DNA from 3 places in the Rhizobium sp. 862_C5_N1_2 genome. Region 1 is predicted to be linked to each of the others. Evidence: riboswitches for the same ligand, from Rfam matches in the RefSeq annotation. Region 1 holds a riboswitch; each other region holds the start of a gene.
What was found. Region 1 has a riboswitch for FMN ahead of ribB (3,4-dihydroxy-2-butanone-4-phosphate synthase). Riboswitches for the same ligand answer to the same signal wherever they lie in the genome.

Region 1 (4,379 bases):
GACTGGTCGGCGCCGGCCGCACGGAACTTGTCCGCGCCATTTCGGGCGCGGACCCAATCAGTGCAGGTTCGATCAAGCTGGAAGGCGAAGAACTCAGGCTGCGCGATCCGGCGGACGCGATCGCCAAGGGCATCGTGATGGTCCCGGAAGACCGCAAGGAGCAAGGCCTCGTTGTCGGGCACCGGATCGGCGAGAACATTATCTACGCCAATCTCGACAAGCTGGGCGGGCGTTGGATTACGCCGCGCATCAAGCGCTCGTTTGCGGAGAAGGCCGTTGCCAAGTTCGGCGTGAAGGGCCGTGCGGAGCAATATGCCTCGGACCTGTCCGGCGGCAACCAGCAGAAGGTCGTCATCGCGAAATGGCTGATGCGCGATCCTAAGGTCGTCGTACTCGACGAACCGACGAGAGGCATCGACGTCGGCGCCCGAGCGGGCATCTACGACATCATCGTCAATCTTGCCAAACGGGGCGTGGCGGTCATCGTCGTAAGCTCGGACCTCGAGGAAGTTCTCGGAGTCTCCAATCGCATTCTCGTGCTTGCGCAAGGCAAACAGGCAGGCATTCTCAATCGTGACCAGGCAAATGACGTTTCGGTCATGGAGCTAGCCACCATCTAAACAGACAGAGAAAGGAAGAGCGGTGTCCGACATCACTCTGAACGCCCCGAAGCTTTTCGATCTCAGCGGCCAGGTTGCCATCGTTACCGGAGCCGGAAGCGGCATTGGGCAGCGCATTGCCATCGGCCTTGCACAGTGCGGCGCCGACGTGGCGTTGCTCGACCGTCGAACCGACGACGGGCTGGCCAGGACGGCTGAACATATTCGCGCCGCTGGCCGCCGTTCGATCCAGATCGCGGCGGATGTCACGAGCAAGTCTTCCCTTGGAGAGGCAATAGCACGGACAGAGGCAGATCTCGGCGCATTGACACTTGCAGTCAACGCGGCGGGCATCGCTAACGCGAACGCGGCGGAAGAGATGGAGGAGGACCAATATCAGACGTTGATGGATATCAACCTGAAAGGCGTCTTTCTTTCCTGCCAGGCCGAGGCTCGCGCCATGCTGAAGAATGGACGCGGCTCCATCGTCAACATCGCTTCCATGTCGGGTGTGATCGTAAACCGAGGGCTGAGCCAAGCGCACTATAACGCCTCCAAGGCGGGCGTGATCCATATGTCGAAGTCTATGGCGATGGAATGGGTCGACCGCGGCATTCGCGTCAACACCATCTCCCCCGGATACACGGCAACGCCCATGAACACCCGTCCGGAGATGGTTCATCAGACCAAGCTCTTCGAAGAGCAAACGCCAATGCAGCGAATGGCAGCAGTGGACGAGATGGTAGGCCCGGCAGTGTTCTTGCTGTCGAATGCGGCAAGCTTCGTGACCGGCGTCGATCTTCTCGTCGACGGCGGTTTCTGCTGCTGGTGATGGCGAGGCGAAAGCTCATTGTCGGCAACTGGATAATGAACGGTCTCGCTTCCTCCCTAGCTGAGATCGAGGCGCTGAAGGGAATAACGGGCAAGACGGCGTGCGATATCGTCGTCTGCCCGCCCTTCACGCCGATCGAACGGGCTGTCGAACGGACGGCGCCCAAGACTGCCTGAATTCGCCAAGATTATCTCGGCAACCGCTTGAGCTCCAATAATCATCGCAGGGCAGGTCACGCCCAGATTTGCTGTTTACCGGGAAGGAAAGAGCATGAAACGCTTCGAAGATAAGACGGTCGTGATCACGGGAGGCAGCCGCGGCATCGGCGCTGCCATCGCCAGACGCTTTGCGCGCGAAGGCGCCAATCTCGTCGTTTCGGCCAACGAGGAGCTGGTCCACGGCGTTGCCGAACAGATCCGGGCCGAAGGCGGCAAGGCGATCTCCTTCATCGGCGACGTTACCGACAAGGCAAGCGTCAAGGCCCTCTACGATGCCGCCGAGAAGGAATTCGGCTCGGTCGACGTCTCGATCCAGAATGCCGGCGTCATTACCATCGCCCGGGTCGAGGACCTGACCGAAAACGAGTGGGACAAGGTGATGGCCGTCAACACCAAGGGCGTCTTCCTCTGCGCCCAGGAGGCGATATCAAGAATGCGCAAGCACAAGCGCGGCGGCCGCATCATCAACACCGCCTCCGGCCAGGCCCGCGACGGCTTCATCTACACGCCGCATTATGCCGCCTCGAAAATGGGCGTCGTCGGCATCACCCAGAGCCTGGCCAAAGAAGTCGCGACCGAGAAGATCACCGTCAACGCCTTCTGCCCCGGCATCATCGAGACCGACATGTGGGCCTACAACGACCAGGCCTGGGGCAAGCTGCTCGGCAACTACGCCCCCGGCGAACTGATGAAGGAATGGGTCGAGGGCATCCCGATGAAACGGGCCGGCTCCGGAGAGGATGTCGCCGGCCTGGTCACCTTCCTCGCCAGCGATGACGCCGCCTATATCACCGGCCAGACGATCAATGTCGACGGCGGCCTGATCATGTCCTGATGCATGTCGCCTAAAAGTGCGCAGTGGTTTGGGACAACGACATGCATGGAAGGACCAAACCACCAACCAAGCACTGAAGGCGAGCCGGTCGTCGCCTCCATGTGAACAGTGTGTCCATCGGCGTTAGGGCAGCTTTGCATTTTTGCCCGGTCGACTGACCTTGCCATCTGCCTATTTTTGATCCTATCTTTGAAATGTTCTCAGGGCGGGGTGTAATTCCCCACCGGCGGTATCAGGAGTGATCCTGGAGCCCGCGAGCGCTTCCGGCACCACAGCGCCGCGCGTCTTTCAGACGCGCAAACGACGCTGTAGCACTTTGAATTGCTGGAAGGTCAGCAGATCCGGTGAGATGCCGGAGCCGACGGTATAGTCCGGATGGAAGAGGACAACACGGGCAGTCGCACTCCATCACGGAGTCCGCTGACGTTTGTTCGCCCAAGGGCAGAAGGCTCGCTCACGGATTGAGCCGAGCAGACCATGTCAGTACGCTGACATAACCCTTGAAAGGCCAGACAGCATGACTATCGCAACAATTGAAGATGCCATATCAGCCATTGCCAGCGGCAAGATGGTCGTCGTCGTTGACGACCAAAACCGGGAAAACGAAGGCGATATCGTGGTCGCGGCCGATGCCGTCACTCCGGAAACAATCGCCTTCATGATGACCCACGCCCGCGGCCTCGTCTGCATTGCCATGGAAGGCGAGCGCCTCGATGCGCTCGATATTCCGCTGATGGTGCCCAACAACACGGAATCGCACAAAACCGCCTTTACGGTCTCCGTCGATTATCTCAAGGGCACGACGACGGGCATCTCGGCTGCCGACCGCGCCGCCACCGTCCGCGCCCTCGTCGACGATCGCGCAAAGCCAGATGAATTCGCCCGCCCCGGCCACATCTTTCCGCTGCGCGCCAACCCCCGCGGCGTGCTCGGCCGCCCCGGCCATACCGAAGCCGCCGTCGATCTCGCCCGCCTCGCCGCAAGGGTCCCCGCCGGCGTCATCTGCGAAGTCGCCAACGACGATGGAACCATGTCCCGTCTGCCCGAACTCACGCTCTTCGCCGAACGCCACAACCTACCCCTCGTCACCATCGAGGATCTGGTCGCCTACCTCGACCGCCAGGCGGAAGGAGACATACGCGAAGTCGCCTGATCGATGCCTTAGTTGCGGCGGCATAGCCCGCCGCAACAAAGAACGTGCCGCAGCGATAACCTGACGGCACCTTCCCTTGCCGGCCCTATGTCCGGCTGATCGAAACCCCACCATCTGCAAGCATCGCCGTGCCGGTCACGAAGCTCGACATGTCGGAGGCGAGGAAAAGCGCCGCATTGGCGATCTCTTCGGGTTGCGCCATGCGTTTCAGCGCATGCAGCCCCTCCACGAAGGCGAGCACTTCCGGCGTGGCATCGGGCGCGTTGGTGATGCTGGCGGGTGTGTCGGTGCCTCCGGGAAGCAATGCATTGACGCGGATCTTCTGCGCTCCGAGTTCAGCGGCGAGCACCTGCACGAAGCCGATCAGCCCCGCCTTGCTCGCCGCATAGGCGGCCATGCCAGGCATGCCGACGGTGTGGCCGACGAAAGTCGAGGTGAAGATCAGCGATCCGCCGCCTTTTCCCATCGCCGCCGACTGGTGCTTGGCGCCGAGGAAGGCGGCGGTGAGATTGGTCTCGATCGTCTCGCGCCAGCCCTCCAGCGACAGCCCGGCGACCGGCCCCATCTCACCGAGGATGCCGGCATTATTGAAGGCGATGTCGAGCCGGCCGAAACGCGAAACTGCCGTCTCGACGAGCCTTGCCTGCAGCGCCTCGTCCTTGACATCGCCTAATATGGCGACGGCCTGACCACCCTCCGCCTCGATTTCCGCGATGACGGCATCGAGCGCATCCTGCCGCCG
Region 2 (4,379 bases), 410 kb from region 1:
CGGTAATGGCAACGGCCATGCCTGGGATGCCGTATTTATCCATGATCGGTTTGATCGCGCTGTCCGAGATGGCTTTCAGTTTCATCTCGTCAGCCGCAAAGCCACTTGAAGAAATGCATGTCGCGACCAGGGCGGCTGATAGAATTCCTATCCAATCACGCTTCATTTTTTCATCCTCCAGACGCGGTTCAATCAGCGCAAAGGCGCATGAGGACGGCATTTAATGGCACTGTTTTGCGGCAGCAAACTATGATATCTCGGAGGAGATACAAGAAAATCTAGGGCTAAGATGGTTCGGCAATTCCTCCCATTGAATGGCTTGAGAGCTTTCGAAGCTTCGGCGAGACATCTCAGCTTCACCCGCGCCGCAATCGAACTTTGCGTTACCCAGGCCGCCGTAAGCCAGCAGGTCAAAAGCCTCGAGAAGCGATTGGGCGTTGCGCTTTTCCAGCGCCTCCCAAAGGGTTTGAAAATCACCGCGGAAGGTGAAGCTCTTTTGCCGACGTTGACCAATTCCTTCGATCAAATGGCAATTACGCTGGACAGGATTGAAGCCGGGCAAGTTCGGGAATTGCTGTTTTTGGGCGTGGTTGGAACCTTTGCTGTCGGCTGGTTGTTGCCAAGGCTTCCGGATTTTCAACAGCAGCATCCATTCATCGACGTGCGCATTTCGACAAACAATAATCGCGTCGATATGGCCGCTGAGGGGTTGCATTTTGCCATTCGCTTCGGCAGCGGCTCCTGGCACGGCACAGAAGCACTGCGTCTGTTCGACGCTCCGCATTCGCCTCTGTGCACCCCCAGACTGGCAGACCGTTTAAGCTCGCCCGCAGATCTTGCCGAAGCGACGCTTTTGCGGAGCTATAGGGCCGACGAGTGGAGTTCCTGGTTCGCGGCAGCTGATGTTCCGCCGGCGGCACAGGTCAACGCAGGGATCGTTTTTGACTCTTCCCTCGCCATGATGGAGGCGGCCATGCAAGGATTGGGAATTGCTCTGGCGCCGCCGTCGATGTTTTCCAGGCATCTGTCATCAGGGGCTATATTACAACCTTTTCCCACGACCATATCATTGGGCAGCTATTGGCTGACTCGACTTCAATCAAGGCCGCCAACGGCAGCCATGCTCGCATTTTCAGATTGGATAACGTCGCAGATCTCTTCCGCATCTCAATGACAGCTTCTGGCGGATCGCAATCCTCGAACTGACGTCGGCAAGGAGATCGGTGAATTTGGTGAGGCATAGACACGATAAAACATTTCGGTATGGCGCGCGCCATACCGAAATGCCCTTGCTTCTCAGAGGATGTTGCCGCCTTTGCCTATAAGGGCAGCTGCTTGCCGGCCTGTTCGCTGACCATGTATTCCGCGTACCAGTCCGGCCAGCCTTCGTCGTGCTTGCCGCCGTTTCGCTTCTCGTGTTCACCATGGGCAGTTGCCGCACGGCGGAGTGCTGACGCAAGCTCGGTCGACGTCGTGAATTTCGTCTCGTCGGCGTCGATGCGCCCCGGTAGCCGCGTGGTGACTTCCTGGAACAGCCAGCCGTTGCCGTCGGGATCCTTGAATGAGGCGAAGGAGCGATAGCTGCGGTGATCGGGATCGCGGCCGGCGATCCGCAGTCGGCCGAACAGATAGGGTTCGTCCTTGCCGGCATAGACGCCGGCAGCGTCATGGAACACTTCGCTCACCTCGATGCCGCGGGCGATGAGATCGCGGCGGGCGGCCTCGATGTCGGAGACGATCAGGTAAAGCCCCTGGGCGGAACCGGGGGCCGCGGCGGTGACGTTCTTGCCGAAGATGATCGCGCAGCCGGAGCCGGGCGGGGTAAACTGAATTACACGGAAATCGGCATCATTGGCGAAGTCGGCGTCGAGCCGCCAGCCCAGGCCGTCGTAGAAACGTTTGGCACGATCCACGTCGGAAACAGGGATGACGACCACCTCGAGCTTGGTGTCGACGGGCTGTGTTCTCGGGGTCTCAATGGGGGTTTCACTGCGCATTGCATTGCTCATCTTCAGCTCCTTGGGGTTTTGGATGCGTTAAGAATGGCGATACATGTCAGTGGCCAGTGGACCACAGTGCGGTGAGGCCGTCGAATCAATTATTCTGTCTGATTTGGCCGTGTAGCGGAGTTGTATCGAAGCGGCGGGACTGTTCCCGCCGTCTTCTGTTCGTCGAACCGCTGACTACGCGGCAAGAGCGGCGCGGGTTTTGCCGATCGTCAGAGCTGCCTTTGCCGCTTCACGGCCTTTCTCGATGAAGTGCGCGCGGTAGATCTGCTTGTGATGCTCGGTTTCCTGATACTGGTGCGGCGTCAACGACACCGACAGGACCGGCACGCCCGTATCCATGCCGGCGCGCATCAGCCCATCGACGACGGCCTGGGCGACAAATTCGTGGCGGTAGATTCCGCCGTCGACGACGAAGGCGGCGGCAATGACGGCGCCGTAACGCCCGGTTGCCGCAAGATCGCGGGAAAGCAGCGGCATCTCGAATGCGCCGGGAACATCGAACACGTCGACCTGCTCGGGCGGAACGAGCTGGTAGAAGCCATCAAGGGCGCGGTCGACGATGTCGGCGTGCCAGCTGGCTTTGACGAAGGCGTAGCGGGTGGGTGTCACGGTAATCTCCTTTGGCAAACAGACACATCACCCAAGGCGATCACGAACGTCCCCGACAGCCGTAAGGGCGGCAGGAACGCACGTTCTCTTTCATCCGGACTATGACCGTCGGCTCAGGCATCTCACCTGATCTGCTGACCCTTCCTGAGAAGGCGCTCGCGGGCTCGCAATCAAAATTGCATACCGCCGGTAGGGACTTTCACCCCGCCCTGAGAACGGCACGAACAATAGGGGGAAGGCGGCGGGCTGGCAATAGGTCGAAATGCTTTCGCGGCCGGAGCTGGATCAGAGCTCCCCAAGCGGCGATTTCGCTCGTTCGTCGATGGCGACCGGCAATCCCTCTTGCGGAGGAGAGGCATGCGCCTACATGCTCTCTGTGAGGACATCTGGGTCAGAAATACCACGACAAGACAGGACGCGCTGTCTCCGCCTGGGCGGGGCCGTGACAACCATGGGAGAGAGTGATGCCAGAATCTTTCGTCGTTCACCGCGAGGCGCATATCGCGGCGCCGCCGGCCGCGGTGTTTGCGCTGATGACCGATCCGGAGAAGATCCTGCGCTGGATGGGAACGGAAGCGCAGGTCGAGCCGCAGCCCGGCGGACTCTATCTCGTCAACGTCACCGGCGCCCGCTTTGCACGCGGCTCGTTTCGTGAGGTGGTGCCGGTTCATCGCCTTGCCTACAGCTTCGGCTGGGACGGCAGCGAGGTGGTGCCGCCGGGGTCGAGCCTGGTCGAGATCGACCTGATCGAGCAGGGGGGCGGAACGCTGTTGCGGCTCACCCATAGCGGTCTGCCCAGCGCCGATCAATGCGCCGGCCATGCGGAAGGCTGGGCGCATTACCTCGGGCGGCTGACCGAAGTCGCCGCCGGGCGTGATCCAGGTCCTGACCCTTTTTACGGCAGGACGTAGCCCAGCGTTTCCGCCTTCAACATCGCCCGCTGCCAGAACAGGATGATTTTAGGCTGGATCTGCCAAAAGTCTGAATTCTGTTCTAAATTAAAGAGTTAGGGCATGAGGTCGTCCGAAAACCGCTCACACTTTTCGGCATCATGCTCCAGCGCCAAACATGAACGCGCAGTTCATCTCCAGTTCAATTTAGCGGCCATAAAGTGGGGACGGCTGGATTGAAAATGGAGTTCTCGATGAAAGCGCTTTCTATCGCGGCCGCCTTGCTCGTTGGCGGCCTCTCGATCGGCACAGCTGAGGCGACGCCGATGGGGACAATCAATGTCCAGAGCAATGTCACAAAGGTCGACTACGCCTGCGGTCGCGGCTGGCATCTGACGCGCTGGGGCGAATGCCGGCGAAACTGGAGACGCCCGCCGCCGGTAGCTTTCTACGGTGGTCCGCCCCGCTGGGGCTGGGAGCGGCGTCACCGGGATTGGGATGATGGCCCGCGCTGGCGCCATGAGAGGCGCTGGGATCGCGACCGGCGTTGGCGGGATGACGACTAAAGGTCTCGCTTAGATGTAATGGATGAAGGCCGGAGCGATTTTCGCCCGGCCTTTTCTAATGAAACAGCTTCGCCGACGCTGACAGCCAGCGTTCTCCCGATTTGCCCGAGAGGGTCAGATCCTGCCGACGAGCCAGTGCTTGTCGTCGATCAATTCCTCGAGCTCGATGGGATCCTTGACGCCGAATTCGAACCATTCGACGAGTTCTTTCGCCTTGCGGCTGCTCTCCTCCGCCGTCAGCTCGACCTGATACCTTTCGCACCATCGCCGAAGGATCGACGTCAGCAGCGTCATGTCATTCCCAT
Region 3 (4,379 bases), 850 kb from region 1:
GGCGCTTGGCGGCGTTCGTGACGAAGCCGAAATCCGCGGTCACCGCCGCACCTATATCGGCTCGATGCCCGGCAAGGTCATCCAGTCGATGAAGAAGGCGAAGAAGTCCAACCCGCTCTTCCTGCTCGACGAGATCGACAAGCTCGGCCAGGATTATCGCGGCGATCCGTCCTCGGCCCTGCTGGAAGTGCTCGATCCGGCGCAGAACATGACCTTCATGGACCACTATCTGGAAGTCGAATATGACCTGTCGGATGTGATGTTCATCACGACGGCAAATACGCTGAATATTCCGGCGCCCCTGATGGACCGCATGGAGATCATCCGTATCGCCGGCTACACCGAGGATGAAAAGCGCGAAATCGCCAAGCGGCACCTGCTTCCGAAGGCCATCAAGGAGCATGCGTTGCAGCCGGAAGAATTCTCGGTCAGCGACGACGCCCTGATGGCGATCAGCCAGCAGTACACCCGCGAAGCCGGCGTCCGCAACTTCGAACGCGAACTGATGAAACTCGCCCGCAAGGCGGTCACCGAGATCATCAAGGGCAAGACGAAGGCCGTTCATGTGACGGCTGCCAACATCTCCGACTACCTGGGCGTCCCGCGCTTCCGCCATGGCGAAGCCGAGGGCGAGGATCAGGTCGGCGTCGTGACCGGTCTTGCCTGGACGGAAGTCGGTGGTGAGCTGCTGACCATCGAAGGCGTGATGATGCCGGGCAAGGGCCGCATGACGGTCACCGGCAATCTGAAGGAAGTCATGAAGGAATCGATCTCGGCAGCGGCCTCCTATGTTCGCTCGCGCGCTGTCGATTTCGGCATCGAGCCGCCGCGCTTCGACAAGAGCGACATCCACGTGCACGTGCCGGAAGGCGCGACGCCGAAGGATGGCCCCTCGGCCGGCGTCGCCATGGCAACCGCGATCGTCTCGATCATGACCGGCATCCCGGTGGACAGGCATGTGGCCATGACCGGTGAAATCACCCTTCGCGGTCGTGTGCTGCCGATCGGTGGTCTCAAGGAAAAGCTGCTCGCAGCGCTTCGCGGCGGCATCAAGAAGGTGCTGATTCCGGAGGAAAACGCCAAGGACCTGGCGGAGATTCCCGATAACGTGAAGAACAACATGGAGATCATCCCGGTATCCCGCATGGGCGAGGTGATCAAGCATGCGCTGATCCGGCGACCGGAGCCGATCGAATGGGACGGCACGGTAGAAACGCCCGTCATCGCAACGGTCGAAGGCCTCGATGAGACGGGCGCAACCATAGCGCATTGAGTGGCCTTTGCCACATTTACGCCCAATTGGGGCAAAACACGCAAAAAGGCTGGCGGAAACGCCAGCCTTTTTTGTGAAAACGTCATGTAGACGCTTGCTTTTCCTTGATTTGCAGGGCTTTTGGGTTTTCGGCGGGCCTGATGAAACCTATTCTGCGCCTAGCTTACTTTTGAGTCGTTTCATACCATTTAGAAAGGGGTGGAAACATGAACAAGAATGAACTCGTGTCCGCAGTAGCCGAAAAGGCAGGACTGACGAAGTCTGACGCGGCTTCCGCTGTTGACGCGGTTTTCGACGTTGTCCAGGCTGAACTCAAGAACAAGGGCGACATCCGCCTCGCGGGTTTCGGCAGCTTCACCGTTTCTCATCGTGCCGCAACGAAGGGCCGTAATCCGTCGACGGGCGCTGAAGTCGACATTCCGGCTCGCAACGTGCCCAAATTCACGCCTGGCAAGGGCCTGAAGGACGCCGTCAACGGCTGATCTGATATTATCCGTCAGCCGGAAACGAGACCGGTTGTGAAGGATTTGAGAGGGGTTCGGCTTTGCCGGACCCCTTTTGCTTTTAGGAGCACTCTTGCCGCCGCGCGGGCTTTGATCTACGACATTTCTGTTCTCAGGGCGGGGTGAAACTCCCCACCGGCGGTAAGAGTTTCGGCTCGAGCCCGCGAGCGCCTTCCCTCATGTCCAAGCGGGGGAAGGGTCAGCAGATCCGGTGCGATTCCGGAGCCGACGGTTAAAGTCCGGATGGAAGAGAATGAGTGTCGGACGTGCGAAGAGCGGGGATCCGCGATGTCGCTCGTGTCCGTACCTCATGCGTCCTGATTTATGTTGGTCCCTGTTTTGGATGAAAGACATGAATCAGACTTCCCTTGCAGTCTCGCCGTCCCGCGCCGTTGTCGGTGCACTCTGGATGGTGCTTGCCGGCATTGCTTTTTCGCTTCTCAACGTCGTCACCCAATGGCTGACGATGAAGCTTGCCTTTCCCTCGGCGTCGGCTGCCTTCTGGCAATATGGCTTCGCCTTCCTGTTTTCGGTGCCGTTCCTTAAGAGGCTCGGCCTTGCGGCGATGCGCACGCACTATCCCTGGCGTCACCTAGCGCGCGTCGCGCTTGCCGCGCTCGGCGTCGAGGCCTGGGTCGCCGGCCTTGCCGCCGTGCCGATCTGGCAGGCGATCGCACTGGTGATGACCTCGCCCTTCTTCATCATTCTGGGTGCCCGGCTTTTCCTCGGTGAGCGCGTCGGCCCGGCCCGCTGGGCCGCGACGGCGGCGGGTTTCACCGGAGCGATGATCATCCTGCAGCCATGGTCGGACGGCTTTGGCTGGGCGGCACTCCTGCCTGTGCTCTCGGCGCTGCTGTGGGGCGCCTCGTCGCTGATCACCAAAAGCCTGACGGGCATTGAACGACCGGAGACGATCACCGTCTGGCTGCTCGTTCTGCTGACCCCGATAAACGGCGGGCTGGCGCTTGCGGCAGGTTTTGCAGTGCCGACGGGCGCAACCCTTGCCCTGTTCCTGCTGGCGGGGCTGCTGACCGCCGCAGCGCAGTATTTCCTGACGCTTGCCTATGCCGCAGCCGATGCCGCCTACGTCCAGCCGTTCGACGATCTGAAGCTGCCGTTGAACGTGCTGGCCGGTTGGCTGTTCTTTGGCTATGCGCCGGCGGGTTACCTTTGGCTGGGAGCGGCTCTCATCCTGTCTGCCTCGCTCTTCATCATGCGAAACGAGATGCGCCGGGAGCGCAAACCAGCCTGACGCGCTCAGGTACAAAAAGTCGATTCTGTCATGCCTCTGTCATGTCGCTCGCGCAGAAAACTCCTGTTTCGAATGTTCGACACATGGGGGATTTCATGACAATTTCATCGCGCAAGGCAGCGCTTGCTGCCGTGCTTCTCGCATCCGTTGCCTTTCCTGCCACGGCCGAACCGGTTTTCAACCGCATCGCTTCCTTTCCGGTTGCGCAGAACCTGCCGGCTGACAAGGACACGCTTTCGGTAAGCTCCGCCGAAATCATCACCGCGACCGACGATGGCAACACGCTGGTCTATAGCGACAGCCCGCTCGGCGCGATCGGCTTCATCGACATTACCGATGCCAAGGCTCCGAAGGCCGGCGGCGCGGTGATGATGGACGGCGAGCCGACATCGGTCACCTCGAGCGCCGGCAAGGCGCTCGTTGCCGTCAACACTTCCGAAAGCAAGGCGAAGCCCTCGGGCCGTCTCGCCATCGTCGACGTGGCGACCAAGAAGATCGAGAACAGCTGTGATTTCGGCGGCCAGCCGGATTCGATCGCCCTCAACAAGGATAAGACGCTCGGCACCATCGCGATCGAAAACGAGCGCGACGAAAAGGTCAATGACGGCAAGATCCCGCAAATGCCGGCTGGCGACCTCGTCGTCTTCCAGGTCAAGAACGGCACCGTCGATTGCGGCACGATCAAGCACGTGGCGCTGACCGGGCTTGCCGGCGTCGCCCCGGAGGATCCGGAGCCGGAATTCGTCGCCTTCAACAGCCTGAACGAGATTGCTCTGACGCTGCAGGAAAACAACGAAATCGTCATCATCGACGCCAACACGGCTGAAGTGAAGACGCATTTCACCGCCGGCAGCGTCGATCTCACCGGTATCGACACCAAGCGTGACGGCGCCCTGAAATTCTCGGGCGAAGCCAAAGGCGTGCTGCGCGAGCCCGATGCCGTGAAGTGGTTGGACGACAACCGCCTCGTCGTCGCCAATGAAGGCGACCACCAGGGCGGCTCGCGCGGCTTCACCATCTTCGACAAGACGGGCAAGCTTCTCTACGAATCGGGCGCATCCTTCGAACGCGCCGTCGCCCATATCGGCCACTATCCGGAAAGCCGGTCAGCATCGAAGGGCGTCGAGCCGGAAGGCCTCGAAGCCGCCAAGTTCGGGGACGATCAGTATTTCTTCCTGCTCGCCGAGCGTGCTTCGGTCGTCGGCGTCTATAAGGATACCGGTGCCGATCCCGAACTCGTCCAGCTGCTGCCGTCCGGCATGTCGCCGGAAGGCGCGATCGCCATCCCTAGGCGCAATCTCCTCGCGACTGCCAACGAACTCGACCTCGGCAAGGATGGCGGCGCGGGCTC

Region 2: another riboswitch for FMN. It lies ahead of ACD590_RS13405 (6,7-dimethyl-8-ribityllumazine synthase); the one in region 1 lies ahead of ribB (3,4-dihydroxy-2-butanone-4-phosphate synthase).
Region 3: another riboswitch for FMN. It lies ahead of ribN (riboflavin transporter RibN); the one in region 1 lies ahead of ribB (3,4-dihydroxy-2-butanone-4-phosphate synthase).

What each region holds. Positions count from the first base shown of each region.
Region 1 is NZ_JBPWPT010000001.1:2,243,799-2,248,177, forward strand. Features, by position in the region: gene ACD590_RS11305 (sugar ABC transporter ATP-binding protein) at 1-620, shown strand, start outside; gene ACD590_RS11310 (SDR family oxidoreductase) at 643-1,431, shown strand; gene ACD590_RS11315 (hypothetical protein) at 1,467-1,607, shown strand; gene ACD590_RS11320 (glucose 1-dehydrogenase) at 1,702-2,484, shown strand; FMN riboswitch at 2,677-2,875, shown strand; gene ribB (3,4-dihydroxy-2-butanone-4-phosphate synthase) at 3,002-3,637, shown strand; gene ACD590_RS11330 (SDR family oxidoreductase) at 3,723-4,379, opposite strand, start outside.
Region 2 is NZ_JBPWPT010000001.1:2,653,079-2,657,457, reverse strand. Features, by position in the region: gene ampC (class C beta-lactamase) at 1-166, opposite strand, end outside; gene ACD590_RS13415 (LysR family transcriptional regulator) at 290-1,174, shown strand; gene ACD590_RS13410 (VOC family protein) at 1,320-2,009, opposite strand; gene ACD590_RS13405 (6,7-dimethyl-8-ribityllumazine synthase) at 2,184-2,618, opposite strand; FMN riboswitch at 2,697-2,839, opposite strand; gene ACD590_RS13400 (SRPBCC family protein) at 3,083-3,529, shown strand; gene ACD590_RS13395 (GCG_CRPN prefix-to-repeats domain-containing protein) at 3,763-4,074, shown strand; gene ACD590_RS13390 (hypothetical protein) at 4,189-4,379, opposite strand, start outside.
Region 3 is NZ_JBPWPT010000001.1:1,388,987-1,393,365, forward strand. Features, by position in the region: gene lon (endopeptidase La) at 1-1,273, shown strand, start outside; gene hupB (DNA-binding protein HupB) at 1,480-1,755, shown strand; FMN riboswitch at 1,881-2,035, shown strand; gene ribN (riboflavin transporter RibN) at 2,120-3,028, shown strand; gene ACD590_RS07035 (esterase-like activity of phytase family protein) at 3,112-4,379, shown strand, end outside.